4 regions of the Pseudomonas sp. AC172 genome follow, and region 2 is predicted to be linked to each of the others. Evidence: riboswitches for the same ligand, from Rfam matches in the RefSeq annotation. Region 2 holds a riboswitch; each other region holds the start of a gene.

Evidence for each region. Region 2 has a riboswitch for cobalamin ahead of ACZ0A4_RS06875 (ABC transporter substrate-binding protein). Riboswitches for the same ligand answer to the same signal wherever they lie in the genome.
Region 1: another riboswitch for cobalamin. It lies ahead of ACZ0A4_RS10900 (TonB-dependent receptor plug domain-containing protein); the one in region 2 lies ahead of ACZ0A4_RS06875 (ABC transporter substrate-binding protein).
Region 3: another riboswitch for cobalamin. It lies ahead of ACZ0A4_RS07630 (CbtB domain-containing protein); the one in region 2 lies ahead of ACZ0A4_RS06875 (ABC transporter substrate-binding protein).
Region 4: another riboswitch for cobalamin. It lies ahead of cobO (cob(I)yrinic acid a,c-diamide adenosyltransferase); the one in region 2 lies ahead of ACZ0A4_RS06875 (ABC transporter substrate-binding protein).

What each region holds. Positions count from the first base shown of each region.
Region 1 covers NZ_OZ409868.1:2,434,964-2,439,420, forward strand. Annotated here, with positions in the region: gene ACZ0A4_RS10885 (saccharopine dehydrogenase family protein) at 1-71, opposite strand, end outside; gene ACZ0A4_RS10890 (NADH:flavin oxidoreductase/NADH oxidase family protein) at 145-1,371, opposite strand; gene ACZ0A4_RS10895 (MerR family transcriptional regulator) at 1,450-1,872, opposite strand; cobalamin riboswitch at 2,118-2,323, shown strand; gene ACZ0A4_RS10900 (TonB-dependent receptor plug domain-containing protein) at 2,416-4,353, shown strand; gene ACZ0A4_RS10905 ((2Fe-2S) ferredoxin domain-containing protein) at 4,353-4,457, shown strand, end outside.
Region 2 covers NZ_OZ409868.1:1,496,665-1,501,121, forward strand. Annotated here, with positions in the region: gene ACZ0A4_RS06870 (FecCD family ABC transporter permease) at 1-692, opposite strand, end outside; gene ACZ0A4_RS06875 (ABC transporter substrate-binding protein) at 689-1,702, opposite strand; cobalamin riboswitch at 1,847-2,040, opposite strand; gene ACZ0A4_RS06880 (Ppx/GppA phosphatase family protein) at 2,083-3,018, opposite strand; gene phnX (phosphonoacetaldehyde hydrolase) at 3,284-4,111, opposite strand; gene ACZ0A4_RS06890 (LysR substrate-binding domain-containing protein) at 4,186-4,457, opposite strand, start outside.
Region 3 covers NZ_OZ409868.1:1,687,368-1,691,824, forward strand. Annotated here, with positions in the region: gene nfuA (Fe-S biogenesis protein NfuA) at 1-425, shown strand, start outside; gene cobM (precorrin-4 C(11)-methyltransferase) at 570-1,316, opposite strand; gene ACZ0A4_RS07620 (cobalamin biosynthesis protein) at 1,396-1,809, opposite strand; gene ACZ0A4_RS07625 (CbtA family protein) at 1,806-2,507, opposite strand; gene ACZ0A4_RS07630 (CbtB domain-containing protein) at 2,519-2,716, opposite strand; cobalamin riboswitch at 2,841-3,062, opposite strand; gene ACZ0A4_RS07635 (IS481 family transposase) at 3,679-4,457, shown strand, end outside.
Region 4 covers NZ_OZ409868.1:737,673-742,129, reverse strand. Annotated here, with positions in the region: gene cbiB (adenosylcobinamide-phosphate synthase CbiB) at 1-66, opposite strand, end outside; gene bluB (5,6-dimethylbenzimidazole synthase) at 63-713, opposite strand; gene ACZ0A4_RS03490 (cobyrinate a,c-diamide synthase) at 761-2,110, opposite strand; gene cobO (cob(I)yrinic acid a,c-diamide adenosyltransferase) at 2,107-2,718, opposite strand; cobalamin riboswitch at 2,800-3,024, opposite strand; gene ACZ0A4_RS03480 (hypothetical protein) at 3,188-3,772, shown strand; gene ACZ0A4_RS03475 (PQQ-dependent sugar dehydrogenase) at 3,839-4,457, shown strand, end outside.

The DNA of each region.
Region 1 (4,457 bases), 940 kb from region 2:
AGCGCCAGATGCCGGCACACAATGCTGCCGAAGTTTCCGTAACCACCAACCACCATCACCCTGAACGGCATGCAACTCTTCCCTAAATCAATCCATCAAACAGGCGTGCAGGATATAGGGCCGAACGTCAGCAAGCCATTCAGATCAGTTGCTCGCCACCCACTTGCGGTACTGGCGGGTACGCAAGGCGTTGCCGATTTGTTGCATGATCAGCGCGCGCAGCGGTGACACGTGCGGATCGGGTGTTTTCGCCTGACTGAGTTTGCGCAACTGGAACTTGACCACCGCCATGTTGGCCAGCGACGCCATGGCCTTGTTCTTCCAGGTGATCGGCGGCAGCTCGGGGGCACTGTCCTTGCCCAGCAGCCAGTCACGCGGCAGGTTCGGATCGATGGCCAGCGCCGTGCCGATGCCGACCATGTCCACGCCACTGTTAACGACCATTTCCGCAATGGGCCGACGACGCACGCCGCCCGTGACCATCACCGGCATCCGCGCGACTTTCTGGATGTCCTGGGCGAACTCGACGAAGTACGCCTCGCGCGCCAAGGTGCGGCCGTCCCGTGCTTCGCCCTGCATGGCCGGGGCTTCGTAGCTGCCGCCGGACAACTCGACCAGATCCACACCCAGATCGTTGAGCCATTCGACGACTTGTCGCGCGTCATCGGCGCTGAAGCCGCCGCGTTGGAAGTCGGCGGAATTGAGTTTCACCGCCACCGCAAACTCCGCTGAAACCAGTGCACGCACAGCCTTGACGATGTCCAGCAACAGCCGCGCGCGGTTCTCCAGCGACCCGCCCCACTCGTCCGTGCGCTGATTGGTCAACGGCGACAGGAACTGACTCAACAAATAGCCATGGGCGGCGTGGATTTCCACACCGGTGAAGCCGGCCTGCTCGCCAAGCTGTGCGCTGCGGGCGAAACGCTGGATGACGTCAGCGATCACGCTGGCGGTCATCGCGTGGGGCGTGGCGAAGTGTTTGGACAGGCTGCCCATGTTCAGCGGAACCGCTGATGGCGCCCAGGTTTTCTGCCCGAGATTGGCCTGCATCTGTCGGCCGGGATGGTTGATCTGCAGCCAGAACTGCGCGCCGCCCGATCGGCCAATCTGTGCCCAGCGCTTGAACCTGGCCAATTGCCGGTCATCCTGCAGCACCACGCCGCCCGGCCCGGTCATCGCGCGGCCGTCGACCATGACGTTGCCAGTGATCAACAGTCCGGCACCACCATCGGCCCAGGCTTGATACAGGCGCATCAGTTCTTGCGAAGGTGCCTGATCGGCGTCGGCCATGTTTTCTTCCATGGCGGCTTTGGCGATGCGGTTCTTGATGGTTGAACCGTTGGGGAGTTGCAGGTTGTCGAACACGTTCATGAGGAGTCCTCGATTGGGCGTGGGACAACCATAAGATTAAAGCCAACTTTAAGGTCAAGGCCTTTTTATCAACTGTGATTATTTGCCCGTAGCGGCCTTCTCCTCGCGCATCTGGTTGATCAGCAACTGCGCGTTGTCGGCACAGCCGACGTCGGCGGGTTTGCTCTCGATGCCGTGAATGACCCGCAACAGCTGCGCCTTGTTATGCGCCAGGCGTTGCTGGAGGATTTCGATTTCTTCGACCTTGCGTTTGAGCCCGACCAGCATTTCTTCGTGCTGCCAGTCCTGCGCGTTCACCGGCAGTAACTGGCGGATTTCCTCGAGGGAAAACCCTGCCGCTTGTGCACCGGTGATGATCTGCAGGATCCACTCGGTTTCCGGGGCATAGTCGCGATAACCGTTGGCCTTGCGCCCGACCGACTTGATCAGCCCGCTCGCCTCATAGAAGCGGATGCGCGAAGGCGCCAGACCGCTGATTTTTGCCAGTTCACCGATTTTCATGATTGACCTGAGCCGTAATTGAACTTGAAGTGAACTTTAAACCTTCACCTATCAAACGACCAAGTGCGACCTCGACCTGTTTTTAATGCAGAGCAGAGATCCTGTGGGAGCGAGCTTGCTCGCGAAGAGGCCGGATCAGTTACATCATTGTTGATTGACACTACGCCTTCGCGAGCAAGCTCGCTCCCACAATGGCTAGAGGAGTACGCACGCATGCAAGTTGACGAACGGTCTGTCGAATGTTCAGATGCCGCCCAGTTTCAGGTGTCCCATGCCGCCGTGCATGGGGTGAAACGGGAAACCGGTACGTTCTTTTCGAACAAGTCCGGTGCTGCCCCCGCAACGGTATGCGCGTGATGTTTTCGATACACCACTGTGGCCGCACGGCCATGGGAAGGTGAAAGCCTCGATACGCGCGAGCCCGGAGACCGGCCTGAAATTTCGTTTGGCAAAATCCTGCGGTGGGCGGGCATGGGCCGGTATTGGCTGTGCGCGATGCCTTCTCCTGCATGCTCTTCTGCGAAGATCCTTTTCGAGAAGACAATGATTCGACCTTTCTACACCTCGGCTCCAACCTTTCTGTTCGGCTGTCTGTTCAGCCCCCTGCTGCTGGCGGATGACGCGCCACTGGAACTCAATCAGCAAATCGTTTCCGCACCGTCGGTGGAGTCCACCACGGTCGCCGACATGGCGAAGTTCGGCAGCAAGGTCGAGATCGTCAGCCGCGAACAGATCGAGCGCGCCGGCCCCAGCGCCGATGTCAGCCGCGTGATGCAGATGTTCATCCCCGGCCTGTACGTGGCGCCGAAAAACGGACCGTTCGACTACGGCACCTATTCGCTGCTGGGCGGGCGCAACGACGACACGCTGATCCTGCTTGACGGCGTGCGCCTGAACAATCGTCTGTACGGCGGCCTCTATCTGGACACCCTGCCGGCCAATGCCATCGAGCGCATCGAAGTGCTCAAGGGTGGCCAGAGCCTGTTGTTCGGCACTCAGGCCGTTTCCGGTGTGATCAACATCGTCACCCGCAGCCCGCAGTCGCGCAAAGCCTCCGGCGAAGTGAACCTGGGCGTGGACAGCTTTGGCGGCACTACCGAAGACGCCCGCGTCGAGAACATCTTCACTAACGGTTTCGGCGATCTCGGTTTGCTGGCGTATGTCAGCCACAACGTCTCCGACGGTTACCAGCCGTATCGCAACCGCGACATGAAAAACGTCAGCGAGAAGAACCGCGCCTACGAAGTCACCACCTTCGGCGGCAAGGCGATTCAGTCGTTTGGCGATGATTCGCGGCTCGAACTGTTCTACCAATACGCCGACGCCAACCTCGACTTCGCCCGCCCGGTCGACAACCACAACACCACCAACGACCGCGTGCAGCAGATCGCCACGGCGACCTTTGAGCAGACCATTAATGAGCGCCTGAGCTACTTCGTCAAAGGCCATATCAACGACTGGGACACGCGCTACACCCGCGTCAACAACGTCGAGGGCGGCGGAACCAGAGTCATCAACCACAACGACAATTGGGGCTTCACCGACTGGGGCGTGCAGGCTGAAGGCAAGGCAGAATTGCCCGGTGGCCATGTGCTGGTGTTCGGCACTGACAACCAATGGTTCAAGGGCCAGGACGATGTGCTGATCATCGATAACGACAAGGCCGAAGCCCATGCGCTCTACACGCAACTGCGCCCGCAGATCGACGCCCTGCCCGACTGGCACCCGAGTATCGGCATGCGCCACGAAGCCATGGGCGGCGGTGACAGCGCCACCGTTGGCATGCTCACTTCGCTGTATGACCTCAACGACAACTGGTCGGTGCGTGGCCAATACGGCAGCGCCTACAAACTGCCGAACGCCGAGCAACTGTTCGTCAACGAGCCGGGCGACGAGATCGGCAACCGCAACCTGAAGCCGGAAAAAAGCCGCAACGCCGAACTGGGTGTCGACTACAAAGGCTTTTTGCTCAACCGTGAATTCAGCGCCAGCGTGACCCTGTTCAAACGCAAGATCGACGACCTGATCACCCTCGATGACATTCAGTGGGTCAACGGCGAAGGCACGATCCAGATGCGCGGTTTCGAGGCCGACGCCAAGCTCGCGCTCAATGAGCAGTGGAGCCTGCAAGCCGACATGACCCGCAACCTCACCGAGTCGCGCACTGGTGTGACCATCAATGATATTCCGAGCTTCTTCGCCCGTTCGCGGGTGGGCTATGAATCGGAAAATCGTCTGTGGGGCGCTGGCGGTGCGATTCGTTATATCCGCGATATCAAAAGCTCGAAACAAGTCGAATACGGCAACTATTCGGTGGTCGACGCCGATGCCTATCGCTACCTCGACAACGCCCACCAACACCGCGTGAGCCTGTTGGTGGAAAACCTCTTCAACCGCGATTACGTCACCAGCCGTTCGAGCAACGTCGATAACCTTGGCCGACCGCTCACCTCCGAAGTGCGCTACACGTACCGCTTCTGATGAGTGAAATCAAAACCGTCGACGGCGTCGACACGCACCCGGACTGGTCGCACGTGCCCGAGCACGCGCGCCATGTGTTTCTCTGCACCGGCCCGCGTTGCACC
Region 2 (4,457 bases):
GCCGAATCCGCGCCAAAGGTAAACGCATCCAGCGCCCGCCGATGCCACAAGCACACGACCAACCCCAACAACGCGACCGGCACCGCCAGCCACACCGATGGCCAGCGCACGCCACCGAGATTGCCCAGCAGCCAGAACATGATCCCGCGTGCCTGCTCGGAGCTGGCCGAGCGGGTGATCAGAAACGCCGTCAGCGCGTTGAACAACTGCGAGCCGGCGATCCCCGCGAGAATGATTTGCCCGGTGCCGCTCGCCGAGCCGCTGACCCGCGCCAACAGAATCACCAGCACAAATGCGGTCACTGCCCCGGCAAAGGCTCCGACTGATAACGAGATCATTCCGGCGCCAACCCCGAGCAGCGCCACCATCACCGCTCCGGTCGAGGCGCCGGCAGAAATCCCCAGCAGATACGGATCGGCCAACGGATTTCGCAGCAGCGACTGCAAGATCACCCCGCACGTCGCCAGACCGGCGCCGCATGCGGCCGCGACCAGTGCGCGGGTCAAGCGGTAGTTCCAGACGATGCCTTCATCGATAGGGTCCAGCGCGTACCCGGCGCCCCACAATTTGTTCGCCAGCACTTGCACGACAACGCCCGGTTCAATCGAGGTTTCACCAATGGCCACGCCCGCGACCACGGCAATCAACAGGGTCGCCAAGGCCAGTAACGTGCGGATCAGGCTGGCATTCATTTCGACAGGTCATAGCCGTTGATGGCCGTGGCCAGTTGCTCGATGCCATCGAACATGCGCAGGCTCGCCTGCATGGCCATGGCGTCGAGAATGATGATGCGGTTGTGTTTCACCGCGTCCATGTTGCGCGTCACCGGGTCGCTGTGCAGAAAGGCGAGTTTCTTTTCATAGTCGTCAGCGGGGAAGCGTCGGCGATCCATGCGCGCGATGACGAGGAAGGTCGGGTTGGCCTTGGCGATGGTTTCCCAGCCGACCGTTGGCCACTCCTCATCGGATTCCACCACGTTGCGCACGCCGAGGGTGCTGAGCATGAAATCGGGAATGCCTTTGTGTCCGGCCACGAAGGGCTCGATGTCCATTTGTGCGCTGGAAAACCAGACCAGCGCGCTGGCATCCTTCAGTTGTTTGCCCTGGGCGGTGGCAATCGATTTGGCGAGACTGGCCTTGAGTTCGTCGTTGAGCTGCTGGCCACGCGCCTGCACATCGAAGATCTGCGCCAGTTGGCTCACGCTTTTGTAAATCGTGTCGATGCGAAACGGCGCCAGCCGCGTGCCGTCGGCGCCGACGAGGTTGTCCTTGGCTTCGCAATCGGAGGGCAGCAGATAGGTCGGAATCTTCAGCTCATGAAACTGCTCGCGGGTGCCGACCGCACCTTGCGGGCCGACCATCCATTCCAGCTCCACGGCGACCAGTTCCGGGCGCTTGCTGATCACCGATTCGAAACTCGGTTCGTTGTCGGCCAGGCGCTGGATCTTGTCGTTCTGCGCCATGTATTTGTCCAGCACATTGTTGAACCACAACGAGGTGCCGACGACTTTGTCGCTCAGGCCCATGGCGTAGAGCATTTCCGTGCCGGCCTGGCCGATGGTCACGGTGCGCGTCGGGGCGTGCTGGAAGGTCAGGGTACTGCCGCAGTTTTCCACCGTCAGCGGATAGACAGTCGGTGCCGCCTGCGCCATGGCGCCAAGGGTCAGGCCGGTGATGAGGGTGGCGATGCGGGGCAGCAGCATGGGGCAGTCTCCAGGGGAACCGTACGGGGAGCGGGAGAGTACGGTCTGGAAACACACCATCGAACGCGGTCAGGAAAACAGCGCAAGGCCGGGCATCAAGCGTTGACGCGCACGGCACGATGTCCTTCCCGGACACCCCGCCGGTTAGTAGTCACTGTGCCGGCAGGTCTCCTGACTGATGCGTCATCGCCTCGCTCCGGCCTTCCCGGGATTCACCCAGTGGCAGTTGTGGAGCAGGCTCGGCACCTACAGTTGCGGGGGCAGTTCCGATCAGTACTGAGCAAGCACCTCGGATTCCCTATTAGTCCCGTTCGGGAACCAGCGACGGCATGGTAGTCGATCGAGTCGCTGAAGGGGAGACGAATCTGTCGCGGCAAGGATTAGTGCTGGCTCATCAAACCGTGCAACACGCCTAAACGCAGGCCCGGTTCCGACGGCAGCATTTGCGCAATGCCGAACACTTTGAATGCCGCGAGCATCAACACCAGACCGCCGGGCAGAATGCTCTGGCGGTGTGGTTGCAGGCCGGCCAGTTTCAGTTGCTGGACGTTGTTCACCTTCAGCACAAGCAACGACAGGCGTAGTAGCCCGCCGTAGGTGATGCCGTCCTGATCGTAGTCGTTGAGGCGATTGGCCTTGAGCACTTTGGCCAACATGCGCGCGGTGCCGGAAGAGCCAATGGTTTGCTGCCAGCCCTGAGCACGATAGCGCCGGGCAACCTTTTCAAACTGCAGGATGGCGAAGCGCTCGGCCTCCTGTAGCGCTCCGGCAGACACGTCACCGCCGCGAAAGAAGCGCGTGCTCAAGGTGCCGCTGCCGATGGCGATGCTTTCGGTGAGCAACGGTTGCGAGCCTTGGCCGAGGATCAGCTCGGTTGAGCCGCCGCCGATGTCGACCACCAGGCGCAGATCTTCAGCGCTCGGCAAAGCGTGGGTCACGCCGGCATAGACCAGCCGCGCCTCTTCATGGCCGCAAATGACGTCGATGGGAAAACCCAGATGCCGCTCGGCACTGGCCAGAAACAGTTGCGCATTGTCGGCCTCGCGCACCGCACTGGTCGCCACCGCACGGACTCGACCGGCTTCGAAACCGCGCAACTTTTTACCGAACCGGGCCAATGCCTGCCAGCCGCGATCCAGCGCCAAGGCATCCAGCGCGCCACCGTCAAATCCTTCGGCGAGGCGCACCGGCTCACGCAGGGTTTTCACTTCCTGAATCTGCAAGCCCTTTCGGCTGCGCACAGATTGGCCGATCATCAGGCGAAAGGCATTCGAACCCAGGTCGATCGCGGCAAACAGCGAGGCGTCGTCTTTCATGGGAATCCTTGCAAAGCACCCGTCGGGAGGCGCGAGACGGTTTGCGAGGATTCTGCCGTGATCTTGATGACATCCTGATGACGGGGCAGGGGCGGTTCAATGAATTTGCGGCTGTCATGACACTGTCATTATCCGGCGTCTATGCTGACCTCAATACATCGCGTGTTCTTAAAGTTTCTGCTGCCATTCGTGGCAGCTTTTTTTTGCCTGCGATTTGAGCGAGGCCACTGATCGTTCCCACGCAGAGCGTGGGAACGATCAGGTTTCAGCAGGACTGCGGGGTTTCGCCGCGCGCCAGGCGTGCGTTGATGTCGTCGATGACTTCAGGCAGTTCGGCGATGGTGTCGATCAAATAATGCGGGCGCGAAGGTGCGAACATCTTGCCGATCCGCGCACGTTCCTCCGCCAGTCGATCCGACGGCAACGCCTTGTATTGCTCATAGGTCAGGCCCAGTGCGTTGCCTGAGGAGGTCAGCGCCACCGTCCACATGCCGGCGCTGCGACCTTCGAGAATCCCCGGCCAGGTGTCATCGACCTTGACGCACGCCGCCACGTCATCGATGCCCAAAGCAATCACGTTAGCCAGCGCCTGCGCCGGATGCGGCCGGCCATTCGGCACTTCATCGGTGGCGACCACATGATCGGCGACATAGCCGTTTTCCCGCGCGAGTTCGACAACCTTGGCCATCACCACCGCTGGATATCCGGAGCACGAACCGATTTTCAAACCCTTGTCACGCAACGCGGCAATCGCTGCAAGCGCGCCAGGGATCAGCGCCGAATGCAGGGCGATTTTCTCGATCTGCAGTGGCATGAAACGTTCGTAGATCGCCGTGACATCCTCGTCACTCGGCACGCGGTCAAACGCCGCGCGGTAACGTTCGGCAATCTGCGGCAGGTTGCACAGGGTCCGGATGTGATCCCACTTGCCCATGCCCATTGGCCCGCGCGCTTCTTCCAGCGACACGGCGACGCCGAATTCGGCAAAGGCTTCGACGAAAATCTGCGTTGGCGCAAACGAGCCGAAATCGACAACGGTGCCGGCCCAGTCGAGGATCGCGGCTTGCAGGTGAGTCGGTTGTTGGTACTGCATGGTCATTCTCCGTTTTCGGGTAAGCGTGGGCCGTCCCTCGGCAATGAGGTAGGCGGTTCAAGGGTCAATGCTGATCAGGTCAGCGGTGGATTCGAATCAAACAGTTCGGCAATCACTGGCCGGTTCCTGCGGATGCCGAGGCAGCACAGGTGGTATTCGATAGAGAACGGGTGGTCGACAAAGGTGATCGGCGTGGTACCGGGTGTTTCGGCGTACTCGACCGCCGAGACAAACCCGATGCCGATGCCCTTGACGATGGCGTGGACGATGGCTTCGCGGCTGTTCAGTTGCATGACGCAATCGAGTTCGATGTCGAGGCGCTTGCAGCTTTCTTCCACCAGTTGCC
Region 3 (4,457 bases), 190 kb from region 2:
CTGAAGACACCGCGCTGGGGCTGAAAAGCTTCACCGCTTATATCGATCACTTCAGCGAAGCGTTTCTCGACGACGCCGTGGTCGATTACGCCACCGACCGCATGGGTGGCCAGCTGACCATCAAGGCGCCAAACGCCAAAGTGCCGATGGTCAACGCCGACAGCCCGGTCAACGAGCGTATAAACTACTATCTGCAAACCGAAATCAACCCGGGGCTGGCCAGCCACGGCGGTCAGGTCAGCCTGATTGATGTGGTTGAAGACGGCATCGCCGTTCTGCAGTTCGGTGGCGGTTGCCAGGGCTGCGGCCAGGCGGACGTGACCTTGAAGGAAGGTATCGAGCGCACGCTGCTCGAGCGCATTCCTGAGCTGAAAGGCGTTCGCGACGTGACCGACCACACGCAGAAAGAAAACGCCTACTACTAAGGTGTTCGCTGCGGACATGAAAAACGGCGCCCCGTGAGCGCCGTTTTTTTATGCGTAAGTTTTGCTTAAGCCTTCGCGAGCAAGCTCGCTCCCACATTCGATCGCATTACAAATGTGGGAGCGAGCTTGCTCGCGAAGGGGTCTTCATGGGCGATAGAGATGCGCATGCCCCGCGCGATACAACGATGACTCGCTGAACACCTCACTGCCCAACACCCGCCCAACCAGAATCAACGCGGTACGCCGAAACCCTTTGGCTTCAACCTTCGCGGCAATATCCGCCAGCGTCCCCACCACCCAATCCTGATCTGGCCACGTCGCCCGGTGAATCACCGCGATCGGGCAGTCGGCGCCGTAATGCGGCAACAGTTCCACCAGAATCTTCTCCAGATGGTTGACCCCCAGATGAATCGCCATGGTCGCGCCATGCTGGGCCAGACTGCCCAGTTCCTCACCGGCCGGCATCGCGGTTTTATCGGCGTAGCGGGTCAGAATCACGCTTTGCGAGACGCCCGGCAACGTCAGTTCCGCACCGAGCAACGCGGCGCAGGCTGCCGTCGCCGTCACCCCGGGAATGATCTCAAATGGAATGTTCAGCTCGCGCAGACAGCGAATCTGCTCACCGATCGCGCCATACAGGCTCGGATCGCCGGAATGCACTCGTGCCACATCCTGACCTTTGCCATGCGCGGTTTTGATCAGTTCGATGATTTGTTCCAAGTGCAATTCAGCACTGTTGATCACCGTCTCCGCTTGATGCCCTTCGAGCACCGCCGCCGGCACCAACGAACCTGCATAGATAATCACCGGGCAACTGCGGATCAGCCGCTGGCCTTTGACGGTGATCAATTCCGGGTCGCCAGGGCCGGCGCCGATGAAGTAGACGGTCATTGTTAAATCCTTGGAAAAGAGGCGCAACAACGCTTCAGATGAAGATTGCTCATGATCAATGGCGGGGATTATCGGGATTTTACGCCGCGCCGGCCAATGCCAACGTTGCCTGAGCGTACTTCTGCCGGGAAATCAGCAGTTTTGCCGGTGCCTGAATCAGTTGTTCGGCGAGTGCCAACGCTGCACTTTCCGCTACGCCGTAGCAACCGGTGCGTTCGTAGGCGATTTGCGAATGGTGGCTGAGTCGTTGCTGATAACTGGCCAGTTCTTCACTGCTGAAATACAGCAAAGGCAAAGCCAGTTGTGCGGCAAGTTCTTGCAGGCCTGGCTCGTCGCGCTTCAAGTCGATGCTGGCCAACGCCTTGACCGCTTGGAGCTCGATACGGTGTGCCTGTAAGGCTTGGTCAAGCAATGCGCGCAGCGTGCTGGCCGGGCAGCCGCGCTGGCAGCCCAGGCCGACGACGAAGGTCGGCGCTGCGCTGTCAGCGGTCATGCGTGGTATTGGCCATCGCTTTTGCGGCGGAACAACCAGGCGCTGATCAGGCCGAGGGCCAGCCAGAACGCCACGTTGGTCAACTGCGAAGCGATTTTGAACTGGGCTTCCAGTGCTTCGGGCGCGAGCATCGAATGCACTTGCGGCTGCGGTGCGCCAATGACGTGTGGGACAGCAAGGATGGCCACACCGAGGACTTTCATCAGCCAGTGCCGGCTGAACGCAATCAGCGACAGGCCGACGGCGGTCGAAGCGGCAGTACCGATCCACCAGATCTGGCGCGAAGCCAGATCAGCGGCAGCGGTGCCCGGCAACTCAGGTGGCAGACCCATCGTCGGTGCCAGTACGAATGTCGCGTAACCGGCCAGGCCCCAGAGCAGGCCTTGCGAGGTTTTGGTCGGGGCGCGCAGGGTGTACAGGCCTGCGAGCATCAGGGCGAAACCCACTGCAACCACCAGATTGCCGCCAGTAGTCGAGACCACGCGCTGCCAGCCGTCTTCCGGCTCCCAGGCTTCGGCGTCGTGGGTGTGCGCAGCGGTGCCTGCGGCGTGTTCGTGAACTTCTGCAACAGGTTCGGCTTTCTCGAATGTCTCGGCCTGGAGAATCAGCGGAGATACCCAGAAGCTTTGCAACAGAGTGAGGAGCAGGGCGGCCAGCAGACCGGTGAAACCTGCGGTTTGCGCAATACGCTTGATCATGTCGGCAGGTCTCAGTGGCACGGGAACGCGGCGCTGTGGCGGGTATCGTGGGCGGCGTTGTGCACCGCTTCGATGTGCGAGAAACCGGCGAAGTAGACCAGGCTGGCGCCGAGGATCGACGCAAAGATCGCGGCGGTCAGGCGTTGGCTCAGGGTGGTGGTGCTGGAAATTTTGTCCGTGTTGCTGCCGGTGCTGCTGATGATCGACATGGCGCTTCCCTCTGGAATGTCAGTGGGTGAATCGAGCGCATGAAAACCCCTGCGGGTCGGGCTCGCAGAGGTTCGAACAGCGCCCGCCCACCGCGGGTTTGTTATGTTCAGCGACGCACAAAGTGCGGGCTGTGTGTTGCGGGCCGGTCTCCGGGCTCACGAGGGGTTGGCGTCAGGCCGACCTGTAAGCGTCACCTTCCCATGCCGTACCGGCACAGTGGTTTTGACGCTTCGCTCGCTTACCGTTGCGGGGGCAGCACCGGACTGACATGGGCTTGAGTAAAGCACATGATTCACCGGTTTCCCGTTTCACCCTGTGAAGGGCACCCGTAACAAGTTGTGTAGGAGAGCATGGGGGTGGGGTTTTGGTCAATTTTTGGGTGTATATCCGTTGCTGTGGGTGCTGCTGATTAGGGTTCCGCCCTTACGGCGGGTCACTTTTGGCAAACGCCCCAAAAGTAACCAAAAGGTCTTCGCCCTGACGTTCGGCCCGCTCGCTAAAGCTCGGGGTTCCTTCGCTCCGGGAACGATCCGGGCGCAGCGTCTCCGGTTTGCTTCGCTGCACCTACTCCCGCTGTGTTTGACTTCGCCAAACGGTCGCTGCGCTCCCACCCCCGGATCAATCCCTCCACTCAGCCTGCCGACGGGCTCCGAGATCAAGATCAAGAGCAGGCGAGCTGACACTCGGCCTATTGAGTGGTGAGGAACGGGTGTACGGCGTTATTTTTGTGTTGGATTCGCCCCTCACCCCAGCCCTCTCCCGAGGGAGAGGGGGCCGATTTGTGGGCTTTTCAGAACCTGAGTTCAACTCGGTATTTCACGTCGGCGTTGCTCTCCCAAACACCGGGATCAGTCCCCTCTCCCTCCGGGAGTGTATGTACCGGAGACATGGTGGACGGGTGTTCGGAGACATGGTGGACACTTTTTAATAGACACATTGCTCATCACCGAGGAGATGACCTGTGTCCTGGGAAGAGGTGTCCACCGTGCAGCTTCGTTCAGAATTCGTGCTTTTGGCTCGGCAAGAAGGGGCCAATGTTCGGCAGCTTTGCCGTCGATTCAATATCAGCCCAAGCACTGCCTACAAATGGCTCAGCAGGTTTGAAAATCTCGGTGCGCAAGGGTTGATCGATCAGTCTCGACGACCAAAGACGTCACCCAAACGCTGCGCTGAAGAGGTTGAGCAGCAGATTTTGACCCTGAGTCAGGAGTACGCCGCTTGGGGCGCTCGCAAGCTCAAGCGTGTGTTGGAAGACGACGGCAAAGTGATGCCCTCTGTCAGCACCGTGCATGCGGTTTTACAACGTCATTCGCGGGTTGATCCAAAGGCTGCCGAGGTCAAACCGTTTATCCGGTTCGAGCACGAGGAGCCCAACGATCTTTGGCAGATCGACTTCAAGGGCCATATCAGCCTGAGCCACGGACGTTGCCATCCGCTGACGATACTGGACGATCACTCGCGGTTCTCACTGTGCATCGCTGCGTGCGCCAATGAGCAGCGCCGAACCGTCCAGGAGCAACTAATGCGGGCCTTTCGGCTCTACGGTCTGCCTCTGCGCATGACGATGGACAACGGTTCGCCATGGGGTGACCAGACCGGCGTTTATACCGCGCTGGAGGTCTGGCTGATGAGCCAGGGCATCAAGGTCGGCCACTCCCGACCTTATCACCCGCAAACCCAGGGAAAGCTGGAGCGCTTCCACCGCAGCCTGAAAAGGGAAGTCCTGCAAGGCCATCCCTT
Region 4 (4,457 bases), 760 kb from region 2:
GCGTTTCGGTTCACCGAGCAGCGCATCCAGCGCCACTGCGGCGACACTCAACAACGCCACACTCATTGACTCACTCCCCAATAATTTTCGTACAGCAACTCATTGAGCGGCCGCGCCTGCGCCCACCCTTCGAGTACCAGCATCGGCGCCGGATAGAATTCCTTGACCGGGCCCAGGCAAATAACGGCCAGCGGCTTGGCGCCTGCGGGCAACCTCAACAGATCCGCCAGTGCCTGCGGCTCGAACAACGAAACCCAGCCCATGCCGAGGCCTTCGGCGCGCGAGGCCAGCCACAGGTTCTGGATCGCGCAGGACAGCGAGGCCATGTCCATTTCCGGCAGCGTGCGGCGACCAAAGATGTGTTTTTCGCGATCGTCCATTAACGCGGCGACCAGCACTTCGGCGCAGTCATGGATGCCCTCGACCTTGAGTTTCATGAACTCGTCACTGCGCTCGCCGAGGGCTTCAGCGGTGCGCACGCGCTCTTCTTCGACGAGGTTCTGGATCTGCCCGCGTAAAGTTCGGTCGCTGATGCGGATGAAACGCCAGGGCTGCATCAGGCCGACGCTTGGGGCCTGGTGGGCGGCTTCCAAAAGTCGGCGCAACAGCTCCGGTTCGACGCTGCCGCCGGTGAAGTGGCGCATGTCGCGGCGTTCGGCGATGGCTCTGTAAACCGCTTCGCGTTCGGCTTCGGAGAATGCGTTGTCTGTCATGACCTCTTCGCGAGCAAGCTCGCTCCCACATTGGACGGGGTGCTTGCTCAAGAAACACGATCCCCTGTGGGAGCGAGCTTGCTCGCGAAGGCGGCCTCACGGTCTGGCGCAAACAATGCGGCAATCGCAGTCGGATTCGACGGGAAATAAAAGTGCACGTACGACGCCGTCATCCGCCCTTCCCGATAAACCGCCTCGGCACCGCGCCCACCATTCGGACTCAAGCCACGCGCAATCGGCGTCAACTCAGTCTTCGTCAGCGAATGATGATAAGTGTGCCCACGCAGCGAACCTTCCGGCAGATCAACCGCTTGCAACGCCAATGCGGCCAGACGCTTCTGCATCACCGCGTCGCCTTTAAGCAGCCCGATCAATTCGGCGCGAGTTCCTTCAACGTCGGTCAAAGAATCCAGCAGGTACAGCATGCCGCCACACTCAGCGAGCAACGGTTTCCCTGCCGCATGATGCGCACGGATCGCTTCAACCATCGCGGTGTTCTGCGACAACGCAACGTGGTGCAGTTCCGGATACCCACCGGGCAAATACAGGCTGTCCGCCTCAGGCAATTGCGTGTCGCGGATCGGCGAGAAGAAACTCAGCTCGGCGCCCATCGCCCGCAACAGATCGAGACTCGCGCCGTAGGTGAAGGCAAACGCCTCATCATGGGCGACGGCAATTCGTACATTCTTGAGCAGTGGCTCGACAGCGATGACGTCAGGCGCGGCGAACTCAACCGCCGGTGGCAGCGCTACCTCACAGCTGCTGGCGAGAGCGTCGGCAGCCGCGTCGAGACGCACATCGAGGTCATTCAGCTCGCTGGCCTGCACCAGGCCGAGATGCCGGCTCGGCAGTTCGATACCCGTTTCGCGGGACAACGCGCCGTACCAGCGCAGGCCTTCAGTGAGACTGCCTTCGAGCAATTGCGCATGTCGCAAAGTTCCGACACGATTGGCCAGCACACCGGCAAACGGCAGATCCGGCTGATACCTCGCCAGACCCAGTGCCAACGCACCAAAGGTCTGCGCCATCGCCGTCCCATCAATCACGCCGAGCACCGGCACACCGAAATGCCGCGCCAGATCAGCGCTGGAAGGCGTACCGTCGAACAGGCCCATCACGCCTTCGATCAGAATCAGATCGGCCTCGGCAGCGGCTTCCCACAACAGACGACGACTTTCCTGCTCACCGACCATCCACATGTCCAGTTGATACACCGGCGCACCGCTGGCGCGCTCGAGAATCATCGGATCAAGGAAATCCGGGCCGCATTTGAACACGCGTACCACGCGCCCCTGATTGCGATGCAAACGGGCGAGCGCGGCGGTAACGGTGGTCTTGCCCTGACCGGAGGCCGGCGCGGCGATGAGGACCGCCGGGCAGTGACGTGGTTGATTCAAAGTTCGACGCCTTTCTGCGCTTTGATGCCGGCCTGGAAGGCGTGTTTGAGCATGCCCATTTCGGTGACGGTATCGCCCATCTCGATCATTTCCGGCTTGGCCGCGCGACCGGTGACGATCACGTGCTGCATCGGCGGACGCGCCTGCAAATCGCTGAGCACCTGATCGAGATCGAGGTAGCCGTGCTTGAGGGCGATGTTCAGTTCGTCGAGCACCACCAGACCGATCGACGGATCACGCAGCAGTTCACGCGAGACTGCCCACGCGGCTTCGGCGGCGGCGATGTCGCGCTGACGATCCTGGGTTTCCCAAGTGAAACCTTCGCCCATCACGTGGAAACGCACTTGCTCGGGGAAACGGCGGAAAAACAACTCTTCGCCGGTGCTGTTGCGGCCCTTGATGAACTGCACCACACCGCACTGCATGCCGTGGCCCATGGCGCGGGCGAGCATGCCGAACGCCGAGCTGCTTTTGCCTTTGCCGTTGCCGGTCAGCACCAGCACCAGGCCGCACTCGTCAGGCGAGTTGGCGATGCGTTCGTCGATCACGGCTTTTTTGCGCTGCATACGCGCCAGATGGCGTTCGTCGCGCTCGGGGGAATCAGTCATGGGGGAGCTCTCCGTTGAGGCTGGATAACGGCGGGCAGGCACAAGAATAGACGGCAAAAAGCCTGGCATCGCCCACCGTGATGCCGCTGGATGGATCAGGCCGGTCTCCGGGCTCATGAGCGGCGTTGGCCTGACTGCGCGCCTTCCCGCTTTGAGCAGTGGCATTCGACGCAGTGTTCACTCATTTACCGTTGCGGGGGCAGCGCCGGGATCGTGGTGGTTCTTCGTGCGAAGACAACCCTCACCGGCTTCCCTGTTTCACTCTGTCGACGCAGGTCACAGAGCACCTGAAACAAGCCGCGAAGGTTAGAGGGTTGGGGATGGAGCGTCAATTAAAGAGGCGGCCATCGGGCGAATAACTGCCGCCGATCAATTATCCGACGCCAATCTTGTGCCACACTGATACAAATGATATCAAAGAGCCATGCTTTTCCCGAAAAGCCCACCACAACAATAAAGGATGATGACGATGCAAGGCATGATCATCAGCAACCCGCGCCTGGAATTCCTGCGCCCGGTGCTTGAACGCTGGTTTGACTGTATCGACCGTTACAACGCCGTACGCGGCGACAGCGACACGCCTTACTGGCATGACGAGAAAGCCAATCTCGGATTGCTCTCGGCCGCAGCCTGGATGGCTGAGCTGGTCACTTTGAACGACACCGCCACGCGCAAACAGAATGAAGAAGGCGAGCGCAACGCCCGCGCCGATCTGTTTCTGGCCGGTGCCGAAGACCGCGCCTTTATCCAGGCCACCCAGCGCTGGCCAAAGGTTACCAACCTGAATCTGACTCAAGCCTTGCTGGACATCACCAACGACGCCAAACGCATCAGCTATGCCAGCGACCTCAAGCTTGGCTGCCTGTTTGTCGCGCCGCAAAAAGCCCAGCACAGCGCCAGCCCCGAAGAGTTGCAGGACATGGTCGACGATCTGCAAAAGGAACACACCTGCGCGGTCGCCTGGTATTTCCCCTATGCCTATCGCAAATTGCGCAGCGAAACCGGCAACTATCACCCAGGCATCGCCGTGCTGTTCAAGGAAGCCCGCGGCTGAGCAGTTGAACCATCGGGCTTGCGCCCTCCTCTATGATTAGGAATGCATTCATAGGGAAGATCAGCAATGCGCAAGCCCCAGCTCGTTTTTGTCATCGCCTTCGCCGGAGGGCTCGCCGCCTGCGGTGAATCCTCCAGCCTGCAAGTCTCCGACGGCACCGGCCCGTCACCCAAGCTGCCCGAACCGAACAAGACCCTGATCCCGACGGTGAACATCGCCCCGGCGATCGGCTGGCCCGAGGGCGCTAAACCGACAGCCGCCACCGGCACCCAGGTCGCAGCATTCGCCGAAGGCCTCGACCATCCGCGCTGGCTCTACGTGTTGCCCAACGGCGACGTGCTGGTAGCGGAAACCAATGCCCCGCCAAAGCCTGACGACAGCAGCGGCATTCGCGGCTGGGTGATGAAGAAGGTCATGGGCAAGGCTGGCGCGGGCGTGCCGAGTCCGAACCGCATCACCTTGCTGCGTGACACCGATCACGATGGCGTCGCGGAAACACGCACGGTGTTCCTGCAGAACCTCAACTCGCCGTTCGGGATGACGCTGGTCGGCAACGATCTTTACGTCGCTGATACCGATCGCTTGCTGCGCTTTAACTACGAAGCAGGCGCGACCGAGATCAAGTCGCAGCCAATCAAGGTAGTCGATCTGCCCGGCGGTACGCTGAATCACCACTGGACGAAAA